DNA from 2 places in the Sphingomonas sp. BK069 genome. Region 2 is predicted to be linked to the other one. Evidence: riboswitches for the same ligand, from Rfam matches in the RefSeq annotation. Region 2 holds a riboswitch; the other holds the start of a gene.
What was found. A riboswitch is a leader RNA that binds a small molecule or an ion and turns the genes downstream of it on or off. The one in region 2 is predicted to bind glycine.

Region 1 (4,197 bases), 1.3 Mb from region 2:
GATCAAGGTCGCGCCACAACATGCATCACGGTGTGCGGGCGTGACGCGCGCGCTGCGCCACTCATCGCTTAATCTCGTGCGCCGGCGATGGTGTCCGAAGGCGGCTCAGAGGCGCGAACGTCGAGCTGCCGGGTGGCGAGCGCCCGCGATATGTTGCTGAGATCGTTGCGATCGGGCAGCCTGCCGGCGATGTGCAACCGCTACCGTATGACCGAGGCGCAGATCGCACTGGCAACGCGCTACGGCGTCGCGGTGCCCTTCCCGCCCGACCTCGAAGTGCCGCCGCCCGAGCTCTTCCCTGACCGCCCCGCCTATGTCGTGCGCGAAACCGACGCCGGCCGCGCGCTCGACGCGATGGCCTGGGGCTTCCCGCACCAGGTGCCGGGCAAGCGCATCGACAAGGCAACCGGCAGGCCCGTGCTGCTCACCAAGAAGATCACCAACGTCCGCAACTACACCTCGCCCTTCTGGCGCTCGGCGCTGGCCAACCCGCGGCGGCGCTGCCTGGTGCCCTTCACCGCCTTCAGCGAGTATGGCCAGCACCGCGCAGCGGACGGCAAGCTCCCGCTCCACTGGTTCGACGTGCCGAGCCGCGCGATCGTCAGCTTCGCCGGCGTGTGGCGCCCGACGGAGCAGGGCGCGGTGTTCGCCTTCCTGACGTGCGCACCCAACCCGCTGGTCGCACCGATCCATCCCAAGGCGATGCCGGTGCTGCTCCACGAGGAGGACGAGGAACGCTGGCTCAGCTGTCCGTTCGAGGACGCGGTCGCGCTGGCGCAGCCGTACCCGTCGCAGCTGATGGCGGTGAACTGATCGCGGAGGTCAGCGCGGACTCCGCCCCTTGTCAGCACTCGACCACATTCACGGCCAGACCGCCGAGGCTGGTCTCCTTATACTGGCTGCGCATGTCCTCGCCGGTCTGTCGCATCGTTTCGATCACCGCGTCGAGGCTGACGACGTGACTGCCGTCGCCGCGCAGCGCGAGATAGGCGGCGTTGATCGCCTTGACCGCACCCATCGTGTTGCGCTCGATGCACGGGATCTGGACCAGCCCGGCGATCGGGTCGCAGGTGAGCCCGAGATTGTGCTCCATGCCGATCTCGGCGGCATTCTCCACCTGCCGGTCGGTGCCGCCCAGCACCGCGGCGAGCGCGCCTGCCGCCATCGAGCAGGCGACGCCGACCTCGCCCTGGCACCCCATCTCGGCGGCCGAGATCGAGGCGCGCTTCTTATACAGCATGCCGATCGCCGCGGCGGTGTAGAGGAAGTGACGCGCGCCGGCCCGCGTCGCACCCGGCACGAGTTCTTCGTAGTAGCGCAGCACCGCGGGCAGCACGCCCGCCGCGCCGTTGGTCGGCGCGGTGACGACACGGCCGCCCGCGGCATTCTCCTCGTTCACCGCGATCGCCCACAGGCTGACCCACTCGAACACCGCGGCGGGGCGATCCTCCGGGCCGCACCGCGACAGGGACTCGTGCAGCGCCCGCGCGCGGCGGCGCACCCGCAGCCCGCCCGGCAGCGTGCCTTCCTGCGCGATGCCGCGGTCGATACAGGCGCTCATCGCGTCGCGCACTGAGTCGAGGAAGGCGTCGCTCTCCGCGGGCGAGCGCCATGCCTCCTCGTTGGCGCGGACGAGCGCGCCGATGCTGAGCCGGGTCTCCTCGCAGCGCACCAGCAGCTCGGCGCTCGACGAGAAAGGATGCGCCACCGCGATATTGTGCGCGAGCGGCGGCGCGCCGAGCCGCAGGATCGCGCCCCCGCCGATCGAGAAATAGGTCTCCTCCAGCGTCGCGCCATCGTCATAGGTCGCGGTGAAGCACATGCCGTTGGGGTGCTGCGGCAGGAACGTGCGCGGGTGGAAGACGAGGTCGTCCTCCGCGTCGAACGCGATCGTCCGCGCACCGCCGAGCGAGAGCCGCTTGGTCTCCCGGACCGCGGCGACGATCGCGGGCGCGGTGTCGGGGTCGAGCCGCTCGGGCAACCAGCCCGCCAGCCCGAGCAGCGTCGCCGTGTCGGTGGCGTGGCCGCGCCCGGTCAGCGCGAGCGAGCCGTACAGCGCGCAGCTGACATGACGCGGCGCGCGCTCGCCCGCGATGGCGCGCTCGGCGAAGTCGTGCGCGGCGCGCATCGGCCCGACCGTGTGCGAGCTCGATGGGCCAACGCCGATCGTGAACAGCTCGGCCACGCTGATCGGGCGTGTCGCGCCGCGATCGAGCGGCAGCATCTGGGACTCGGTCGGCACGCGCTCTCCCCGACCGCTCGCCGCGGCCCATGCCCCTCTGTCCCTTGTGCCTGAGATCGCTATCCCGTCGGCGGACGCGTCGCCGCGCCTCTCTCCAGATGTTGGCGCCGGCGGGTCCTTTTACCTGAGAGTTTCCGGGGCGGTTGCTCCTTCGGTGCCGGATCTGCCCGGTCTCTCCCACGTCGACGCGCACGCTATCCCGCACCCTGCCGTAACGGTCAAGCCACCGCGGCACGCGCGTCTCGTCGGAGTGGGTCAGCGCCAGCCGAGCGCCGGCGCGACATGAGTCATGATCGCCTCGAGCACGTGCGCGTTATAGTCCACGCCGAGCTGGTTGGGCACGGTGAGCAGCAGCGTGTCCGCCTCGGCGATCGCCTCGTCGGCGCGCAGCTGCTCGACGAGGCGGTCCGGCTCGGCGGCGTAGGAGCGGCCGAACACCGCGCGCATGGCGTCGATCACGCCGACCTGATCGTCGCCGCCGGCCTGGCCGAAATAGGCGCGGTCCCAATCGTCGACGAGCGCGAAGATCGAGCGCGACACCGAGACGCGCGGCGCCCAGTCGTGTCCCGCCTCGGCCCAGGCCGCGCGATAGGCGCGAATCTGGCGCGCCTGCTGGACATGGAACGGCTCGCCGCTCTCGTCCTTCTTCAGCGTCGAACTCTGCAGGTTCATCCCCTGCCGCGCCGCCCAGACCGCGGTCGAGTCCGACGCCGAGCCCCACCAGATGCGTCGCCGCAGCCCCGCCGGGTGCGGCTCGAGCCGCAGCAGCCCCGGCGGGTTGGGGAACATCGGCCGCGGGTTGGGCTGGGCGAACCCCTCGCCCTTCAGCAGCTCGAGATAGACCTCGGCGTGACGGCGCCCCATGTCGGCGTCACTCTCGCCCTCGCCCGGCGCATAACCGAAGTAGCGCCACCCCTCGATCACCTGCTCGGGCGAGCCGCGGCTGATGCCGAGCTGGAGCCGCCCGCCCGCGATCAGGTCGGCCGCACCCGAATCCTCCGCCATGTAGAATGGGTTCTCGTAGCGCATGTCGATCACGCCGGTGCCGATCTCGATCCGCTTGGTGCGGGCCCCCACGGCAGCGAGCAGCGGGAACGGCGAGGCGAGCTGCCGTGCGAAATGGTGGACGCGATAGTAAGCGCCGTCGACGCCGAGCTGCTCGGCCGCCTCAGCCAGTTCGATCGACTGCAACAGCACGTCGCTGGCCGAGCGCGTCGCCGACTGCGCCGTCGGCGACCAATGGCCGAACGACAGGAAACCGATCTTCTTCATGTGCTACTCCCGCGCCGTCGGCGCCTCGCTACCGGGAGGAGGTGGCGGCGCGGGCGGACGCTGGCAAGCGCGGCGAAACGAAACGGTGCGTTACGGCGCGGCGCGTCGCACCAGCGCGGCGACCGCGTCGAACGCCTCGCGCGCGCCCTCTTCCGCGCGCTCCTCCTCCCCGGCCGACAGGGCGACCGCGTCCACCGCCGCGGTGAAGCTGCGCCAGTGGCGCGCGCGGCCGTCGGCATGGCCGGCGAGGTGGCGCGCGCCGAAGGTTGGCCCGAGGCCCAGCGTCATCGCCGCCTTGAGCAGGATCGCCGCGCCCAGGCTCGACCCCTCGGCGACATAGAGCCAGCCGATCGCGGTGCCGCGGTCCGGCGCGACTTCGGCGGCAAAGCGCGGCGGCGGCGGCGGCGCGAGCGGGACGTGGAGGTCGGCGGCATCCTGCTCCACCGCCGAGAGGCGCGCGCGGGCGGCCAGGTCGGGGATTAGCGCGGCGAGGCTCGGTGCGGCGTAGAGCGGCGCGATCAGCGCGTGGAAGTCGCGGTGGATCGCGAGCAGGCGCGCGTACCGCGAGCGATCGCCGAAAGGGTCGAGCGCCATGATCGTATCATCGAGTCGACGGTGCGCCACGTCGGTGGCGGAGCGGAGGCGCTGCGTGCGCGTCGGGAACGGCTCAGGCGATGCGGGCG
Region 2 (4,197 bases):
GACGGCGCTCGCGGCGTTGACCGCAACGCTGGTCGCTGCCTTTGCGCCCCGCGACCGCGGCGACCCCGCCGCCAGCCCGCTGCGCGAACTCGGTGCGTTGCGCCGTGCGCAGGTCTGGCTCACGCTCGGCATCGGCGCGATCGGCTTTGGCGGCATGTTCGCGGTCTATACCTATCTTGCCGACACGATGGCGGCGGTGACGCAGGTCGGGCCGCGGCTGGTACCGTTCGCGCTGATGAGCTTCGGCGTGGGCATGACGCTGGGCAACATTGTCGTGCCGCGCTTCGCCGATCGCGCGCTGCTGCCCACCGCGGCGGCGGTGCTGGTGTGGGCGCTTGTCGCGCTGCTGCTGTGGCCGCTGGCGGCGCCGCATCTCTGGTCGGTGCTGCTGGCGATGTTCGCGATCGGCGTGAGCGGCGCGCTCGGCAGTGTGCTCCAGACCCGGCTGATGGACGTGGCGGGCGACGCGCAGGCGCTGGCGGCGGCGCTCAATCACTCGGCGTTCAACACCGCCAACGCGCTGGGGCCGTGGCTCGGCGGGATGGTGATCGCGGCGGGCTATGGCTGGACCTCGACGGGCTATGTCGGGGCGGCGCTGGCGGTGTGTGGGCTGGCGGTGCTGGGCGTGTCGGCGGCGGTGGAGCGATCGTCCGCCAGAAGAACACTGGCCCGCGCTTGACGGCGAGCAGCGACGGATCACCTCCCCCCGTCGCACCTGGCCACTAAGCACCGGGAACGACGGCTTGGCGTCAGTGAGCGCCTGTTGTTGGGCCGGCGTCTCAGCCCAGCGCGGTCAGGTGGCGATCAGATCGCCCGCGGTCGCGTCTGACGCCGTTCTCACATCACGATACCCGGTTTCGCCTCCGCGATCGCGGCGAGCACCATCCGCTCCCACACCGCGACATCGCCCGCCGCCGCCATCGCCGGGCTCGGCGCGCGCAGCGTGTGGAGCACCGCGATCGCGTCGTCGCGATAGTCCTTCCATGTCGCCTCGACCTGCGCAGAGGCCGACTCAGACTGGCCGTGTCCGTTGGCGCTGAGATGCTGACCGGCGAGGACGCGCGCGATGCGGTCGACGGCGGGTGAGGTGGCGGTGTCCATGCGAGTTGCTCCTTCTCCTGTGGTGCAAACGTCTTAGCACGGGCGCGGCTCCGACGCGCGGCGACCGTCGCGCGCCGCGAACGCGATTGACTCGGGCGGCGCTTGCCGTAGAGCGGCGACACGTCGATGCCGGGCGACCGGCATGGGCAGGCGCGGGAGAGTGCGGCGGGCCTTGCAGGCCGGTAGCCGCCGCCGAAGGAGCAACCACCCCGGAATCTCTCAGGCAGCAGGGACCGCGCCGGCCTTCATCGACGCTCTGGAAAGCGGCGGCGCATGTCTCGGGCAGGCGCCTCCCACCGAAGGGGTAACCCGCGCGTGCGCGGGGAAAGCTCTCAGGTCCCGTGACAGAGGGGGAAACGGATCAGGCCGGGTGACCGGCGCGATTCGCCCTCGCACGCACGGACATGATGATGAGCGACTCCGTTCCCCCATCGACCGACCTCCCGAGCGACGACGAGCTCGAGCCGATCGAGATCCTCGCCCTCCCGCTCGACTCCTGGCACCGCCAGCGCGGCGCGCGCATGGTCGAGTTCGCCGGCTACCACATGCCCGTCCAGTATGAGGGCATCATGGCCGAGCATCTGTGGACGCGCGAGCATGCCGGGCTGTTCGACGTCAGCCACATGGGCCAGCTCGGCATCACGGGGTCGAACGTCGCCGCCGCGCTCGAGGCGCTGATGCCCGCGGCGATCAGCGACGCGCCGCTCAACAAGGCGCGCTACTCGCTGCTGCTCGACGACCAGGGCGGCGTGCTCGACGACCTGATGCTGACGCCGCAGGCCGAGGACCGCGTCTACATGGTCGTCAACGGCGCGACCAAATACGACGACGTCGCGCACATGATCGAGCGTCTGCCCGACGAGATCACACTCAACCTGATGGAGGAGCATGCGCTGCTCGCGGTGCAGGGGCCGGAGGCGGTCGCCGCGGTGGCGCGGCTGATCCCCGGCGTCGACGCCATGGTGTTCATGCAGGCGGGCGCGTTCGACTGGCAGGGTCACGAGCTGTGGATCAGCCGCTCGGGCTATACCGGCGAGGACGGCGTCGAGATCTCGGTTCCCGCCGAGGCGGCGGTGGCGCTTGCCGACGCGCTGGTGGCGCAGCCCGAGATCAAGCCGATCGGCCTCGGCGCCCGCGACTCGCTGCGGCTCGAGGCGGGGCTGCCGCTGTACGGCCACGACCTCGATCCCACCACCACGCCGGTGATGGCTGACCTCGGCTTCGCGCTGGCCAAGCGCCGCCGCGAGGCCGCCGACTTCCCCGGCGCCGCGCGCGTGCTCGCCGAGCGTGAGGCGGGACCGGCGCTGCGCCGCGTCGGGCTGCTCGTCGAGGGGCGCCAGCCGGTGCGCGAGGGTGCGACCGTGGTCGACGATGGCGGCGCTACCGTCGGCCGCGTCACCAGCGGCGGCTTCGCGCCGACCGTCGGGGCGCCGATCGCCATGGCCTATGTTCCCGCGGCGCTCGCCGCGCCCGGCACCAGCGTGACGCTGTCGCAGCGCGGCAAGCCGCACCGCGCGACCGTCACCGGGATGCCGTTCGTTCCCCACCGTTACTTCCGAGGAGTGAAGTGAGATGAGCCGATATTTCACCGAGGATCACGAGTGGATCGAGGTCGAGGGCCAGACCGGCACGGTCGGCATCAGCGACTATGCGCAGGGCCAGCTCGGCGACATCGTCTTCGTCGAGGCGCCGGACTCGGGTCGTAGCCTGAGCAAGGGCGACGAGGCGGCGGTGGTCGAGAGCGTCAAGGCCGCGTCGGACGTCTATGCGCCCGTGTCGGGCACGGTGACCGAGGGCAATCCCGCGCTCGCCGACGAGCCGTCGCTGGTCAATTCGGATCCCGAGGGCGAGGGCTGGTTCTTCAAGCTGACGCTCAGCGATCCGAGCGAGCTCGAGGCGCTGATGGACGAGACCGCCTACGCCGCCTTCGTCGCTAAATTGTGATGTGACGCCCCTCCCGCGCGGGAGGGGCGGAACCCCTCCCCGAGGGGAGGCGGGAGAGACCAGACCATGCGCTACCTTCCTCTCACTCCGTCCGACCGCGGCGACATGCTCGCGGTGATCGGCGCCTCCTCGATCGACGACCTGTTCGTCGACGTGCCCGAGTCCGCGCGGCTCGACGGCCCCGTGCGCGACCTGCCGCTCCACGCCAGCGAGCTGGCGGTCGAGCGCCACATGACCGCGCTGGCGCGCAGGAACACCGTCGCGGGCGAGGTGCCCTTCTTCCTCGGCGCCGGCGCCTATCGCCACCACGTGCCGGCCTCGGTCGATCATCTGATCCAGCGCGGCGAGTTCCTCACCGCCTACACGCCCTATCAGCCCGAGATCGCGCAGGGCACGCTGCAGATGCTGTTCGAGTTCCAGACGCAGGTCGCGCGCCTGCTCGGGACCGACGTGGCCAACGCCAGCATGTACGACGGCTCGACCGCCTGCTGGGAGGCGATCGGCATGGCGCGGCGGATCACGCGGCGCGGCAAGGCGCTGCTCTCGTCCGGGCTGCACCCGCATTACGTGTCGGTCGCCAAGACCATGGCGCGCTACACCGGCGACCTGCTCGAGACCGGCGCGCCCGCGCTGACCGCGGAGACCGACGTCGACCAGCTGATCGCTGCGATCGACGCGGACACCTCGTGCGTCGTCGTGCAATATCCCGATATCCTCGGTCGCGTCGCGGACCTGACGCCGCTCGCCGAGGCCTGCCAGGCGAACAAGGCGCTGCTGATCGCGGTGGTGACCGAGCCGGTCGCGCTGGGGGCGCTGCGCGCGCCGGGCGAGATGGGCGCGGACATCGTTGTCGGCGAGGGGCAGTCGCTCGGCGTCGGGCTCCAGTTCGGCGGCCCATACGTCGGGCTGTTCGGTTGCAAGGACAAATATGTCCGCCAGATGCCCGGCCGACTGTGCGGCGAGACCGTCGACGCCGACGGGCGCCGCGGCTTCGTGCTGACGCTCTCGACGCGCGAGCAACATATCCGCCGCGAGAAGGCGACCAGCAACATCTGCACCAACTCGGGCCTGTGTGCGCTGGCCTTCTCGATCCACATGACCCTGCTGGGCGAGGCGGGGCTGCGCCGGCTCGCCGGGATCAACCACGCGACC

Region 1: linked by a shared signal. The riboswitch ahead of FHY02_RS01585 (L-serine ammonia-lyase) and the one ahead of gcvT (glycine cleavage system aminomethyltransferase GcvT) in region 2 are both predicted to bind glycine.

The regions. Positions count from the first base shown of each region.
Region 1 is NZ_JACHZH010000001.1:320,583-324,779, reverse strand. It holds gene FHY02_RS01590 (SOS response-associated peptidase) at 151-813, shown strand; gene FHY02_RS01585 (L-serine ammonia-lyase) at 845-2,224, opposite strand; glycine riboswitch at 2,346-2,432, opposite strand; gene FHY02_RS01580 (LLM class flavin-dependent oxidoreductase) at 2,498-3,514, opposite strand; gene FHY02_RS01575 (biliverdin-producing heme oxygenase) at 3,605-4,197, opposite strand, start outside.
Region 2 is NZ_JACHZH010000001.1:1,597,248-1,601,444, reverse strand. It holds gene FHY02_RS07715 (MFS transporter) at 1-679, shown strand, start outside; gene FHY02_RS07710 (hypothetical protein) at 838-1,101, opposite strand; glycine riboswitch at 1,245-1,347, shown strand; glycine riboswitch at 1,348-1,459, shown strand; gene gcvT (glycine cleavage system aminomethyltransferase GcvT) at 1,512-2,672, shown strand; gene gcvH (glycine cleavage system protein GcvH) at 2,674-3,045, shown strand; gene gcvPA (aminomethyl-transferring glycine dehydrogenase subunit GcvPA) at 3,112-4,197, shown strand, end outside.